DNA from 3 places in the Pseudomonas savastanoi genome. Region 2 is predicted to be linked to each of the others. Evidence: riboswitches for the same ligand, from Rfam matches in the RefSeq annotation. Region 2 holds a riboswitch; each other region holds the start of a gene.
What was found. Region 2 has a riboswitch for cobalamin ahead of KP808_RS14230 (CbtB domain-containing protein). Riboswitches for the same ligand answer to the same signal wherever they lie in the genome.

Region 1 (5,136 bases), 920 kb from region 2:
GCGCAGGATAAAATTCCTTGACCGGCCCCAGGCAAATGATCGCCAGCGGCTTGGCGCCGTCAGGCATGCCCAGCAGTTCGGCCAGCGCCTCCGGGTCGAACAGCGACACCCAGCCCATGCCAAGCCCCTCGGCACGCGACGCCAGCCACAGGTTCTGGATGGCGCAGGACAACGAGGCCATATCCATTTCCGGCAAGGTACGGCGGCCGAAAATGTGCTGTTCACGGCCTTCCATCAGTGCGGCGACCAGCACCTCGGCGCAGTCGTTGATGCCTTCGACCTTGAGCTTCATGAACTCGTCGGTGCGCTCACCCAACGCCTGGGCAGTGCGGATACGCTCTTCTTCTACCTGCGCCTGCATTTTTCCGCGCAACGCCGGATCGCTGATGCGAATGAAGCGCCACGGCTGCATCAGCCCGACACTGGGTGCCTGGTGTGCGGCTTCCAGCAAGCGCGCCAGCAACTCGGGCGCCACCGTGCCGCCGACGAAGTGGCGCATGTCGCGACGCTCGGCGATGGCCCGGTACACCGCAGCCCGCTCTTCAGGGCTGAACGCTTGTTCGGTCATGGTTTGAACAGCGCCGCAATCGCCTGAGGGCAGGAAGGGAAATAGAAATGCACGTAGGACGCGGTCAGACGACCCAGGCGATAGACTGCCTCTGCGCCACGCCCGCCGTTGGGGCTGACGCCACGGGCAATCGGCTGCAACTCGGTGCTGGTCAGCGAATGGTGGTACGTGTGGCCGTGCAGCGTGCCCTCGGGCAATTCAACCGCTTGCAAGGCCAGCGCCGCCAGACGCTTCTGCATGACCGCCTCACCGGACAGCAAGCCGACCAGTTCGGCGCGCACACCCTCCACATCGGTCAGCGCTTCGAGTAAATAAAGCATGCCGCCGCACTCGGCCAGAATCGGCTTGCCAGCAATATGGTGCGCCCTGATCGACGCCTGCATCGTCAGGTTTTCCGCCAGCGCAACGTGATGCAGCTCCGGATAGCCACCCGGCAGGTACAGGCTGTCGGCGTCGGGAAGCTCGCGGTCATGAATCGGCGAAAAGAAACTCAGCTCTGCGCCCATGTTTCGCAGCAGTTCCAGGCTTGCGCCGTACAGAAAGGCAAAGGCCTCGTCGCGGGCAATGGCGATGCGCACACCGCGGAGCAACGGCTCGACCTGAACCGGGTCAGGCGCGGTGAAGGTTATGGCTGGCGGCAAGGCCACTTCGCAGGTGCTGGCCAGCGCGGCGGCAGCCATGTCCAGCCGCACGTCCAGATCGTTGAGCTCACTGGCCTGGACCAGCCCCAGATGGCGGCTGGGCAATTCGAAACCGACTTCCCGGGACAGTGCGCCATACCAGCGCAGGCCTTCGGTCAGGCTGTTCTCCAGCAACTGCGCGTGGCGTACCGTGCCAACTCGATTGGCCAGCACGCCGGCAAACGGCAGATCCGGCTGATAACGCGCCAGCCCGAGCGCCAGCGCGCCAAACGTCTGCGCCATCGCCGTGCCGTCGATCACCCCCAACACCGGTACGCCAAAGTGGCGGGCCAGGTCGGCGCTGGACGGTGTACCGTCGAACAGCCCCATGACCCCTTCGATCAGGATCAGGTCTGCCTCATCTGCGGCTTCCCACAACAGGCGACGGCTTTCGTCGGCACCGACCATCCACATGTCCAGCTGGTAGACCGGTGCGCCGCTGGCCCGCTCGAGAATCATCGGGTCGAGAAAATCCGGCCCGCACTTGAACACCCGAACCTTGCGGCCCTGATTGCGGTGCAAACGTGCCAGTGCCGCGGTGACGGTGGTCTTGCCTTGCCCGGAGGCAGGCGCGGCGATCAAAACCGCCGGGCAATCGCGCGGAGCTCTCATTGCAGTGCGCTCAATGATGAAGGGTTCAAAGCTCGATACCTTTCTGCGCCCGGATACCGGCCTGAAACGCATGCTTGACCACGCCGATATCGGAAACCGTATCAGCCAGGTCGATCAATTCGGGTTTGGCTCCGCGGCCGGTCACCAGCACATGCTGCATCGGCGGGCGGGCCTGCAGATCACTCAGCACCTGTTCAAGGTCGAGGTAGCCATGCTTGAGGGCAATGTTCAGTTCGTCGAGCACCACCAGACCAATGGCCGGGTCGCGAAGCATTTCCCGAGACACGGCCCAGGCGGCTTCGGCAGCGGCAATGTCACGCTGGCGATCCTGGGTTTCCCAGGTGAAGCCCTCGCCCATCACGTGATAGCGCACCTGCTCGGGGAAACGGCGGAAAAACATTTCTTCGCCAGTGCTGTTGCGGCCCTTGATGAACTGCACCACGCCGCACTGCATGTCGTGGCCCATGGCCCTGGCAAGCATGCCGAATGCCGAGCTGCTCTTGCCTTTGCCGTTGCCGGTCAAGACCAGCAGCAGGCCGCACTCGTTGGGTGAGCTGGCAATGCGCTCGTCCATCACGGCTTTCTTGCGCAGCATGCGCGCCAGATGGCGTTCGTCGCGTTCGGGGGATTCGTTCATCCGGGTTCTCCGCTCGTGGCAGTCGACAACAGACGGAAGGACAGCACTGGACAGCACGGCAACGCCCTGCACAGAGCATCACCCTCCGTGATGCCATTGAGTGGTTCAGGCCGGTCTCCGGGCTCATGAGCGGGTTACCCCGGCTGCGCGCCTTCCCATGTCGAAACACAGTGGCGTCAGGCACAGCCTTGACTCATTTACCGTTGCGGGGGCAGCGCCGGGATCGGATCGATTGATCCACACCGGCTTCCCTGTTTCACCCTGCCAATCAAGGATTGCAGAGCACCTGAAACAAACCGCGAAGGGTAGAGGGTTGGGCTGGGAGCGTCAATCGACACCGACGCTGTGAAACGTGATTGAACCCAGACGGTTCGCAGTGCCTCTATCAATTATCGGACCACGCCCTTGTTTATGGAGATTCACCATGTTCAGACTCAGACCCCACTACGCAGTGTTGCTTCTGGTTGCCGGTGGCCTTGCTGCCTGCGGCGAGTCTTCGACCCTGCAAGTCTCGGATGGAACAGGCCCCTCGCCCAAACTGCCGGAGCCCAACAAGACGCTGATCCCGACCGTCAACATCGCCCCCGCCGTAGGTTGGGAAAAAGGCGCAAAACCGGTCGCCGCGCCGGGCACACAGGTGGCAGCGTTCGCCGAAAACCTGGACCACCCGCGCTGGCTGTATGTATTGCCCAATGGCGACGTGCTGGTGGCGGAAACCAATTCGCCGGCCAAACCGGATGATTCCAAGGGTATTCGTGGCTGGGTAATGGAAAAAGTCATGGGCCGCGCCGGTGCGGGCGTGCCAAGCGCCAACCGCATTACTCTGCTGCGTGACGTGGACAAGGACGGCGTCGCGGAGACCCGCACCGTGTTCCTGCAAAACCTCAATTCGCCGTTTGGCATGACCCTAGTGGGCAACAAGCTGTATGTCGCCGACACCGACCGCCTGATCAGCTTCCCGTATGAAGCGGGTCAGACCTCGATCAGCGCGCAGCCGACCAAAGTGGTCGACCTGCCGGGCGGCACGCTCAACCATCACTGGACCAAAAACGTCATCGCCAGCAAGGATGGCAGCAAGCTGTACGTCACAGTGGGCTCCAACAGCAACGTGGCCGAGAACGGCATGGACAAGGAAGAAGGTCGTGCAGCCATCTGGGAAGTGGACGCTGCCACCGGCAATCACCGCATTTTCGCCTCCGGCCTTCGCAACCCCAACGGCATGGACTGGGAGCCCAAAACCGGCAAGCTGTGGACAGCGGTCAACGAGCGTGACGAAATCGGCAGCGACCTGGTGCCTGACTACGTGACCTCGGTGCAGGATGGCGCTTTCTACGGCTGGCCCTACAGCTACTACGGCCAGCATGTCGACGAGCGCGTCAAACCGCAGAACCCGGCACTGGTCGCCAAGGCCATCGCACCGGATTACGCAGTCGGCCCGCACACGGCCTCGCTGGGCCTGGTATTCGCCGATGGCAAGACACTGGCGGCACCGTTCAACGAAGGTCTGTTCATTGGCCAGCACGGCTCATGGAACCGCAAACCGCACAGCGGCTATAAAGTGGTGTTCGTGCCCTTCAGCGGCGGCAAGCCCAACGGCGCTCCGGTCGATGTGCTGACCGGTTTCCTCAACAAAGACGAAAAAGCCATGGGCCGCCCGGTTGGCGTGGTCAATGATCAGCGCGGCGGCTTGCTGGTGGCAGATGATGTCGGCAACAAGATCTGGCGCGTGACCTCGGCCAAGGCAGCTCAATAACGCCGAGCGTAGAGGTTTGACGCGGATCGTCGGACGTTAGTTGAGTTATCGTTCCGCACGCTCCAGCGTGGTAATGCAGTTCTCGACGCTCCGCGTCGCAAGAGGACGCGGAGCGTCCGGAACGGCATGCGACGCAGAGCGCCGTACGGTAGTTGAGATTATCGTTCCCTACGCTCCAGCGTGGGAATGCAGTTCTCGACGCTCCGCGTCGCAAGAGGACGCAGAGCGTCCGGAACGGCATGCGACGCGGAGCGTCGCACGATAATTGCGATGATCGTGCCGCACGTCCGGAACGGCATGTCGACGCGGAGCGCCTTACGGTAGTTGAGATTATCGTTCCCTACGCTCCAGCGTGGGAATGCAGTTCTCGACGCTCTGCGTCGCAAGAGGACGCAGAGCGTCCGGAAAGGCATGCGACGCAGAGCGTCGCACGATAGGCGCGATGATCGTGCCGCACGTCCGGAACGGCATGCGACGCAGAGGGTCGTACGTTAGTTGAGATGATCGTTCCCTACGCTCCAGCGTGGGAATGCAGTTCTCGACGCTCTGCGTCGCAAGAGGACGCAGAGCGTCCGGAACGGCATGCGACGCGGAGCGCCGCACGATAATTGCGATGATCGTGCCGCACGTCCGGATCGATATGTCGACGCAGAGGGTCGTACGTTAGTTGAGATGATCGTTCCCTACGCTCCAGCGTGGGAATGCAGTTCTCGACGCTCTGCGTCGCAAGAGGACGCGGAGCGTCCGGAACGGCATGCGACGCGGAGCGTCGCACGATAATTGCGATGATCGTTCCGCACGTCCGGAACGGCATGTCGACGCAGAGCGCCGTACGGCAGTTGAGATGATCGTTCCCTACGCTCCAGCGTGGGAATGCAGTTCTCGA
Region 2 (5,136 bases):
CTCAACGGGGTGGCAGTCAATCTCAACCAGCAGGCGTTTCTCTGGGGCCGTCGTACCGCCCATGATCCTGCGGCGGTCGAAGCCTTCGTCAATCCGCAGCAGAAGGTCAGCGAGCCGCAGCCAATGGACCTGGATCAGCGTATTCAGAGCAATGTCGAAACCTTGAAGGCGTATCAGAACGGCGCCTATGCCAAGCGCTATGTGGAGCTGGTGCAACGTGTGCGCGATACCGAATCACGGGTGTTCCCCGGTCAGCAGCCGATGCTCTCTGAGGCGGTTGCGTTCAACTACTTCAAATTGCTGGCCTATAAGGACGAGTACGAAGTAGCGCGGCTGTACAGCAACGGCGAGTTCACCCGTCAGTTGGAAGCGCAGTTTGAAGGCGATTATCGACTGGAATTCCACTTGGCACCGTCATGGCTGGCAAAACGCGATCCGCACAACGGCCTGCCGCGCAAACGCAGTTTCGGCCCCTGGATGCTGCGCGCGTTCAACGTACTGGCAAAATTCAAGTTCCTCCGTGGCACAGCGCTCGATCCGTTCGGTCACAGCCTTGAGCGCAAACAGGAGAGGGATCTGATTGACGGTTACGTGCGTGACATCGAGCTGATTCTTCAGCACCTGCAAGCACAGAACCGCCATACCGCCTTGAACCTGGCACGTCTGCCGGAGCGAATTCGTGGCTATGGCTATATCAAGGAGAGCGCCATGAAAGCGGCTGCATTGCAGGCCGACATTCTGCGCAAGAGTCTGGAAAGTGGCGAAGTGGTTGCGCCGAAGTTGTATGAGGCGGCTGCCTGACGGGGAGATGCTTCGCAGCGACCGGGGCAGATCCGCTGTGTTCTGCGCCCGGAGTATCGCCTTCGCCAATATCAGCTCGGTCTGAACAGGTGTGCATGCCCGGCGCGGTACAGCGAGGACTCGCTGAAGGTGTCGTCGGCAAGCACACGTCCGACCAGAATCAATGCCGTGCGGCGAAAGCCTTTGGCCTGCACTTTGTCTTGAATATCCGCCAGTGTGCCAACTGCCCAGTCCTGATCCGGCCAACTGGCACGGTGCACCACGGCAACCGGGCAATCGGCTCCGTAATGTGGAACGAGCTCGTCGACAATCCGCTGCAGGTTGTTCACCCCCAGATGAATCGCCATGGTTGCCCGGTGGCTGGCCAGACTGGCCAGCTCCTCGCCGCTGGGCATTGAGGTCTTGTCGGCATAGCGAGTCAGAATCACGCTTTGCGAAACATCCGGCAGGGTCAGCTCGACGCCCAGCAGCGCAGCGCAGGCAGCGGTCGCGGTGACGCCGGGAATGATTTCGAATGGAATATTCAGTTCCCGCAGATGGCGGATCTGCTCGCCGATGGCGCCATACAGGCTCGGGTCGCCGGAATGCACGCGAGCAACGTCCTGGCCTTGCGCATGCGCGGCCTTTATCAGTTCAATGATCTGCTCCAGATGCAGCTCGGCGCTGTTGGTCACCTGCACGGCCTGATGACCCTCCAGCACGGCGAGCGGCACCAGTGAGCCTGCATAGATAATGACTGGGCATGTGCGAATCAGGCGTTGCCCCTTGACGGTGATCAGCTCGGGATCACCAGGGCCGGCACCGATGAAATAGACAGTCAATGAATTCTCCGGAATGGATGAGCGCGGGGAGATTATCCGCTGTGCGCAGGGCTGATTGCCAAGGCAAATGTGGCGTGGGCGCTTTTCTGCCGTTCGATCAGCAGGGTGGCGGTGCCGTCTCCCAGTTGCGCGGCCAGCGCCAGTGCCGAACCTTCGGCGACACCGTGACAGCCGGTGGTCTGGAAGACCTGCGCAGAACGATGGGTGAGGTGCAGCTCCCACGCGACCAGTTGCGCGGCGTTGAAGAACACCAGCGGCACTGCCAGTTGCCCGGCCAGTTCAAGCAGGCCCGGTTCCTGGTCTTTCAGATCGATACATGCCAGCGCAGTGACGCTGGCAATCTCCAGGTCAATCACGCGAAGGCTGTTCTCGATCAGCTCGCGCAACGTCGCTGCAGAGCAACCGCGGCGACAGCCCAGCCCGGCCACCAGTGACGAGCCGGGCTGAACGGTCGGAAAATCAGGCCTGATGCAGGTCGGCATCGTTTCTGCGGAACAGCCAGGCACTGATCAGCCCCATCGCGACCCAGAACAGCGCGTTGGTCAATAGTGAGGCAAGCATGAATTGCGATTCCAGAGCTTCGGGTGCCATGCTCTGATGGACCAGCGGCTGTGGTGCGCCGATCACGTGAGGAACGACCAGAATCGCCACGCCCAGCACTTTGAGCAGCCAGTTCTGACCAAATACCAGCAAGGCCAGCCCGGCGGCAGTCGATGCGGCCGTACCTATCCACCAGGCCTGACGCTGACTCAGTTCGGCGGCAGCAGTGCCTGGCAATTCAGGCGGCAGGCCAAGCGTTGGCGCGAGCACAAAAACCGCGAAACCGGCCAGCCCCCACCATACGCCTTGCACTGTGCGACCCGGCGCGCGCAGGGTGTAAAGCCCGGCAAGCATCAGGGCGAAGCCTACCGCGACCACCAGATTGCCGCCCGTGGTGGACAGCACACGTTGCCAGCCGTTTTCAGGTTCCCAGGCCGCTTGGTCATGCGCATGACTGTGCTCGGCATCAGCGCCGTCGGCATGCTCATGGGCCTGTTCGGCAGTTGCGTTCTCGTAGGTTTCGGCCTGCTGGATCAGTGGCACCACCCAGAAGCTTTGCAGCACGGTCAGCAGCAGGGCCGCAAGCAGGCCCGTGAACCCGGCAGTTTGTGCGATTCGCTTGAACATTGTGGAGTCCTTAATGGCAAGGAAAGGCAGCGCTGTGACGGGTATCGTGTGCGGCGTTGTGTACGGCCGCGATGTGCGAGAAACCGGCGAAGTACACCAGACAGGCACCCAGCAGCGCAGCGCTGATGGCGGCTGTCAGGCGTTGAGTGCGGGTGGAGCTGGTGGCGGCGGCGTGGCTGCTGCTGCTGATGGTCGACATGGCGATCCCTCTTGATGATTGGCAAGCGGGCCACGCGCGAAGGAACCTGCCGGCAGACGCCAGAGGTTTCAACTGCGCCCGCCCACCGCGGGTTTGTCATTGCAACGATGTCGGGCCGGTCTCCGGGCTCGCGAGGGGCTCAAACGTCGTACGTTCAAGGCCTGCAAGGTCACCTTCCCATGCCGTGGCACAGTGGATCAGACCTTCTCTCGCTTACCGTTGCGGGGGCAGCACCGGACTTGCTCGACAGCGTGAGCGCACCGGTTTCCCGTTTCACCCCGTGAGGGGCACCCGAAACAAGGCGTACAGGAGAGCATGGGCGGCGGGGGATCGTCAATCTGAACGATTGACCTGTCTGCGGTCACTGCGTAGCCTTGCCGGCTCGAGGTTCTCCATGCGTAAAGCGTTACACATGGAGCTAAGACGGGAATGCGGTACACGCCGCAGCTGCCCCCGCAACTGTAAACGGTGAGGTTCATTGCACAGCCACTGCTGCGGCGGGAAGGCGCGATGAATGCGTGTCGGAGCGGTCTTCATTGCCTGCCCCATGCCGCCGTGAGCCAGGAGACCTGCCTCGAACCGGGCTGACCAAAAAGCCTGCGAATTCTCACTACAACCGGGCGGGGTGATCCGGTGGCGATCCGATCCGTGTGCCAGGCACGCGGTTCTCGTCCTGTTTGCCCGCCGCATTGCCAAAGGGCACCTGATGAAAACACTGGCCAAGCTTCCCGTCACCATCGTCACCGGCTTCCTCGGCTCGGGCAAAACCACCCTGTTGCGGCACATGCTCGACAACGCCGAAGGGCGGCGCATCGCGGTCATCGTCAATGAATTCGGTGAGCTGGGCATCGACGGAGAAATCCTCAAGCAGTGCACCATCGGTTGCACCGAAGAAGAGGCCAACGGCCGGGTATATGAGTTGGCCAACGGCTGCCTGTGCTGCACGGTGCAGGAAGAATTCTTCCCGGTCATGCGCGAACTGGTCGCGCGTCGTGGCGATCTGGACCACATCCTGATCGAAACCTCCGGGCTGGCATTGCCCAAGCCGCTGGTTCAGGCTTTTCAGTGGCCGGAAATTCGCAACGCCTGCACGGTCGATGCGGTGATCACTGTCGTCGACAGCCCTGCGGTACTGGCCGGTACGTTTGCTGCGTTCCCGGATCAGGTCGATGCGCAGCGCAAACTCGACCCGAATCTGGACCATGAGTCGCCTCTGCACGAGCTGTTCGCTGATCAACTGGCCAGCGCCGATCTGGTGATCCTCAACAAGGCCGACATGATCGACGCCGAAGGTCTTGCAGCGGTGCGTGCCGAAGTTGCCGAAGAACTGCCGCCAGCCGTCAAGGTGATTGAAGCCAGCAGCGGTCGTCTGCCGATCAGCGTGCTGCTGGGTGTTGGCGCCGAGTCCGAGCTGCACATCGATGGTCGCAAGACCCATCATGATCATCACGACGATGACGATCATGATGACCACGATCACGATGCTTTCGATTCTATTTCCCTGAAATTGCCTCAGGCCGATGAAAAGGTGCTGCTAGACGCACTGAATCAACTGGTCGTGCAGCACGGCATTCTGCGCGTGAAAGGCTTCGCGGCCATTCCCGGCAAGCCGATGCGCCTGCTGATCCAGGGTGTGGGTACGCGTTTTGACAAGCACTTCGACCGCGCCTGGCGCGCCGACGAAGAGCGCGCCACGCATCTGGTGCTGATTGGTCAGGAGCTGGATGCCGTGGCCCTGCAAGCGCAGCTCAACGCTGCAGTTGTCGGCTGACCCCATGCATTTACTGAGAACCCAGCCCGGCGGTTTCGTACCCGACGACAGCATTGCCGATCTGGGCCAGACCCCGGCCGAGCTGGTGATTCTCTGTAGCGGAGACTCCAGCCTGGCGCTGCTGGCCGAAGCTGCCCGGCAGCTCCCTGACGACTACCCGAGCCTGCGTCTGGCCAACCCGATGCAGGTACAGAATCACGCCTCTGTCGACTTGTATGTCGATGAGGTGCTGCGCCACGCCAAAGTCATTCTGATTTCCCTGCACGGTGGCATCGGTTACTGGCGTTACGGCGTCGAGCGGCTGATGGAGCTGGCGGCGCGCGGGGTTCAGGTCATTCTGGTGCCTGGTGATGACCGCCCTGATCCTGAACTGAGCG
Region 3 (5,136 bases), 150 kb from region 2:
ACAGCGCGTACATCAACTACCGTCACCAATATGCAGAAAGCACACGCATGCATGCCGACCGGGTCAAATTCGGCAGCCGGCTGGACAGCGGCTGGGGCTTCGAAGGTGAACTCAAATACAAGACCGCAGGCGACCGCCAGGACGTAGCGTTCGACAACACCGTCGGCAACGGCCACGAATTGACGGTCAGCTATCAATACCGGCTCGACGACAAATGGCTGCTGACGCCTTCGTTTGCACTGGAAAGCATCGAGAAATCGACGGCTTATAAAATGGGCCTGAAGCTGGGTTACAAAGTAAACGATCAGTTGAGCGTGTCAGGCCGCTATCGCTACGACTCGATCAAGCTGGACAGGGACAAGGTCAACCACGAAATGCCTGACAACCAGATGGACGATCAGTCGATCAATCGTTACGACGTCTGGGTCAACTACGCCAGCAAAGGCCCGTGGGCGTACGAGTATCAGTTCACCTACTTCGATGCCGACTACATTCGCTATGACAACGGCAAGACCGACTACGAACAGAACGCGGCCTTCAAATACAAATGGGACAAGCACTGGGTGCCATTCTTTGAAGTGGGCGACATCAAGGTCGATTCCGAAGATGACAAGCGCCAGCTGAGATTGCGCGTGGGCGTGCAGTACAACTTCCTGTAGCGCATCCCACTGGAGCATGAGGAGCGATAATCTCACCATCGTGAGACGCTCCGCGTCGCATGCCGTTCTGGACGCTCTGCGTCCTCTTTAGAGCATGGGTGCGGCGCAGATTTGTGACGCGGAGCGTCACCCAAGGCATTCCTACGCTGGAGCGTAAGGAACGAGAGGTGTCTGGCAGAAACTCCGCGGATTATCGTGCGACGCTCCGCGTCGACATGCAGCTCTGGACGCTCTGCGTCCTCTTTAGAGCATGCGGTGCGACGCAGATTTGTGACGCGGAGCGTCACCCAAGGCATTCCTACGCTGGAGCGTAAGGAACGAGAGGTGTCTGGCAGAAACTCCGCGGATTATCGTGCGACGCTCCGCGTCGCATGCCGTTCTGGACGCTCTGCGTCCTCTTTAGAGCATGCGGTGCGGCGCAGATTTGTGACGCGGAGCGTCACCCAAGGCATTCCTACGCTGGAGCGTAAGGAACGAGAGGTGTCTGGCAGAAACTCCGCAGATTATCGTGCGACGCTCCGCGTCGCATGCCGTTCTGGACGCTATGCGTCCTCTTTAGAGCATGCGGTGCGGCGCAGATTTGTGCCGCGGAGCGTCACTCAAGGCATCACCACACTGGAGCATGAGGAACGATAGGTGTCTGGCAGAAACTCCGCGTCCGGTCCTGAATCGCTCAGTCGCTGTACAGCGCCTGAGTGCGGCGCAGGCGCATGCGGCTGCCGTTGAGGTGCAGGTACATCGCCGAGCGCGCTGCGTCGACGTTGCCTTCGGCGATGGCGTTGTAGATTTGCCGGTGTTCGGTGTTGATTCCGGCCAGGTAGGCGTTGCGATCGCTCTGCCCTGTGTAGGCCGAGTTCATCCGCGTGCGGGGAATCAGCTTGGTGCCCAGATGTTTCATGATATCGATCAGGTACGCATTGCCTGACGCCTTGGCGATCTTGAGGTGAAATTGAAAATCGGCATTGATGGTGGTTCCGGATTTCTGCGGACCTTCGAGCAGCGCATCGAACGCCCGCTTGAGCTCAAGCAACGCCTCAGGGCTGCGTCGTTGCGCAGCCAGCCCTGCTGCCTCGACTTCCAGGCTCAAGCGAAACTCCAGCAGATTCAGCACATCGGACAAGGTGGCGATGGTCGCAGGCCCTACCGAAAAACCTTCAGGCGGTGGCATGTCGAGAACAAAGGTACCGACGCCATGCCGGGTTTCCACCAGCCCCGCGGCCTGCATCCGCGACAGCGCATCGCGCACCACCGTGCGGCTGACACCCTCGGCTTCCATGATGTGGATCTCGGAAGGCAGTTTCTCGCCGCGCACCAGCACACCGTCACGCATGCGCTGGGCGAAGCGGTCGACCAGGGTTTCTGCCAGGCGTCGATGGTTCTTTTGCGAGGAAAGCGCGTTGTCCGACATTGCAGCCTCAGTTCTGTCCGATACGCGAGTATAGGCTGCGATCCCCACACAAAACACGCCTTGAGTACGGTTATACTCAGCCACCCGACACGGACCCGATCACCCGCCATGGAACAACCTTCCACATCAAAAGGCCGTCGCTCCAGCCTGACTCAGCAACTGGTCGCTGAGTTTTCGCGCAGAATTCGCGAAGGCGAGATCCAGAGCGGTGAAAAGCTTCCTACCGAACAGGTGATCATCCGTGAAACCGGGGTCAGCCGCACCGTGGTTCGTGAAGCGATGTCGCGTCTGCAAGCCGAAGGTCTGGTCGAAACCCGGCATGGCATCGGCACCTTCGTGGTCGATGCAGCGCAGCCAGGGAATTTCCAGCAGGTTGAACCGCCAATCGGCACACCCGGCGACGCGGTATCCATCATCGAGCTGCGCCTGAGCATCGAGCCGGAATCTGCCGCGCTGGCGGCTCAACGCCGCACGCCCGAGCAACTGGATGCCATCCGTCAGGCACTCGATGAGCTGCATCGCTGCGCGCGCCTGGGACACGACACCATGAAGGCCGACTTCGAGTTTCACCGGCAGATATCACTGTGCACCGCCAACAGCTTCTTTACCGACGTGATGAGCCAGCTCGGCAGCAGCATCCTGCCTCGTACCCGCAGCGGCTTCGGCAATATCGCATCGTTGTACGCAGAGGATGATCCGGGCATCCAGCAACGCGAACAGGAGACCATCTTCGACGCCATTGTCCATCAGGATCGGGATGCCGCCCGAGCCGCGATGCGCCTGCATCTGATCAACAGTCTGCTGCGCCTGCGCGCAAAGGATTAGCCACTAAAACGCTTATCGTTTACCATGCCGCCCGTCGGTTTCCGAGAGGAACTAACAGGGAATTCGCACGCTTTGTCTGCACAAGGCCAAAACGAAACTGCCCCCGCAACTGTAGGCATCGAGCCTGCTCCATGACTGCCACTGGATTCAGCTCCGGGAAGGCCGGAGCCCGGCGATGACATGCCAGTCAGGAGACCTGCCGACCTGCTTCAACCCACTAACCGGCGGGGTGTCCGGGAAGGACATCCGCACGCGGCGGCATTTTCCGTCGTGCCCGGTCATTTGCCGGGGATGTGTTTCCTGATGTGCATTGCGCCTTGGCACCTGCTCCAACGGAGACCGCATTTCATGTCGCTGCCCCGCCTTGCCGTACTTGCCGCCAGCCTGACGCTGTCCACCCTGACCCTCGCCGCCCCCACTCAGTATCCGCTGACGCTTGAAAACTGTGGTTCGACCCTGACGTTCGCGCATGCACCGACCAAGGCAGTGACCATTGGTCAGGCCGGCACTGAAATGCTCTACGAACTGGGCCTGGGCGACCGGCTGGTGGGCACGTCGCTGTGGTTCAACAACGTTTTGCCACGCTTCAAGGCGCAGAACGATAAGGTAGAACGTCTGGCCGACAACGACCCAAGCTTTGAAGCGGTGATTGGCAAACGTCCGGAACTGGTGGCGGTGCAGCTGGAGTGGATGGTCGGCAAACAGGGCGTGGTCGGCACACGCGAGCAGTTCCATGACCTGAAAATACCCACTTACATTCTGCCGTCCGATTGCGAAGGCAAAGATAATCTGGTCGGTGCCGACGGCACACGCCTGGAGCCGTTCCGCATCGAGACCATCTACAAGAGCATCGAGCAACTGGCGCAGATTTTCGATGTACAGGACCGCGGTGACACGCTGGTTGCCGACCTCAAGGCCCGCTTGAGCGCCGCGATTGCCAACGTCAAACAGAACAAGGCGAACGACGTCTCGGCGCTGTTCTGGTTTTCCAGTTCCGATCTCGCCAGCGACCCGTTCGTGGCAGGCCGCAAAGGCATCCCGGACTTCATGCTCAACAGCCTGGGCATGCGCAATATCGTCAAGTCCGACGAAGAATGGCCGACAGTGGGCTGGGAGACCATTGCCAAGGCCAATCCAAGCATTCTGGTGATTGCACGCATGGATCGCCGCCGCTTCCCGGCCGACGACTACCTGAAAAAGATCGAATTCCTCAAGAGCGACCCGGTGACGCGCAACATGGACGCAGTCAAGCATGACCGAATCGTGATCATCGACGCCGAAGGCATGCAGGCTGGTCTGCGCCTGTTTACCGGGTTCGAGGAACTGGCTGACGCCGCCAACCGTTTCAACGCTGCACAATGAGATTACAGGTAGCGCTGGGCCATGTGCTCTGGGTCTCGGCAGTGCTGGTGCTGGCGATCATGGTCGGCGCAGCAATTGGCGAAACCTCGATCAGCCTGAAGGTGGTTTTTCAGGTGCTGGCCAACAAACTCTGGGCTGCCGGCTATGTGCTCGACCCTATCGACGAAGGCATTGTCTGGAACTACCGGCTGACCCGCGCGATTGTTGCGGCAGCCTGCGGGGCCGGGCTGGCGATCTGTGGCGTGGTGTTGCAATCCTTGTTGCGCAACCCGCTGGCAGACCCGTATCTGCTGGGAATTTCCGCCGGGGCCTCGACCGGCGCGGTGCTGGTCGCCATTCTGGGCTTTGGTGCGGGGGCTATTTCGATGTCGGCAGGCGCTTTTGCCGGGGCCGTGGCGGCGTTTTCGCTGGTCGCCCTGCTGGCGCATTCGTCGCGAGGCACCACAGCAGCCGGACAGATCATTCTGGCCGGGATCGCCGGTTCACAGCTGTTCAATGCCCTGACCTCGTTTCTGATCACCAAATCCGCCAGCTCCGAACAGGCACGCGGCATCATGTTCTGGCTGCTGGGCAACCTCAGCGGCGTACGCTGGCACTCGGTATGGCTGGCAGTGCCGACGGTGCTGGTCGGTCTGCTGGTGTGCCTCTGGCACCGGCGAGCGCTGGACGCGTTCACCTTCGGCAGCGACTCGGCGGCGTCACTGGGGATTGCCGTGCGGCGCGTGCAGATCATCCTGATCGCGACCGCAGCCCTGGTCACCGCAGTGATGGTGTCAATCGTCGGCTCCATCGGTTTTGTCGGGCTGGTGATCCCGCACGCGGTGCGTATGCTGGTCGGTGTGCGCCATGCACGGCTGGTGCCGTTGAGTGCATTGAGCGGCG

Region 1: another riboswitch for cobalamin. It lies ahead of cobO (cob(I)yrinic acid a,c-diamide adenosyltransferase); the one in region 2 lies ahead of KP808_RS14230 (CbtB domain-containing protein).
Region 3: another riboswitch for cobalamin. It lies ahead of KP808_RS14870 (ABC transporter substrate-binding protein); the one in region 2 lies ahead of KP808_RS14230 (CbtB domain-containing protein).

The regions. Positions count from the first base shown of each region.
Region 1 is NZ_CP076652.1:4,328,995-4,334,130, forward strand. It holds gene bluB (5,6-dimethylbenzimidazole synthase) at 1-568, opposite strand, end outside; gene KP808_RS18310 (cobyrinate a,c-diamide synthase) at 565-1,860, opposite strand; gene cobO (cob(I)yrinic acid a,c-diamide adenosyltransferase) at 1,886-2,497, opposite strand; cobalamin riboswitch at 2,589-2,802, opposite strand; gene KP808_RS18320 (PQQ-dependent sugar dehydrogenase) at 2,922-4,250, shown strand.
Region 2 is NZ_CP076652.1:3,412,713-3,417,848, reverse strand. It holds gene KP808_RS14250 (indolepyruvate ferredoxin oxidoreductase family protein) at 1-801, shown strand, start outside; gene cobM (precorrin-4 C(11)-methyltransferase) at 873-1,622, opposite strand; gene KP808_RS14240 (cobalamin biosynthesis protein) at 1,655-2,104, opposite strand; gene KP808_RS14235 (CbtA family protein) at 2,082-2,789, opposite strand; gene KP808_RS14230 (CbtB domain-containing protein) at 2,800-2,988, opposite strand; cobalamin riboswitch at 3,085-3,298, opposite strand; cobalamin riboswitch at 3,357-3,579, shown strand; gene cobW (cobalamin biosynthesis protein CobW) at 3,695-4,759, shown strand; gene cobN (cobaltochelatase subunit CobN) at 4,764-5,136, shown strand, end outside.
Region 3 is NZ_CP076652.1:3,559,714-3,564,849, forward strand. It holds gene KP808_RS14855 (oligogalacturonate-specific porin KdgM family protein) at 1-659, shown strand, start outside; gene KP808_RS14860 (FadR/GntR family transcriptional regulator) at 1,333-2,067, opposite strand; gene KP808_RS14865 (FadR/GntR family transcriptional regulator) at 2,176-2,892, shown strand; cobalamin riboswitch at 2,911-3,110, shown strand; gene KP808_RS14870 (ABC transporter substrate-binding protein) at 3,241-4,254, shown strand; gene KP808_RS14875 (FecCD family ABC transporter permease) at 4,251-5,136, shown strand, end outside.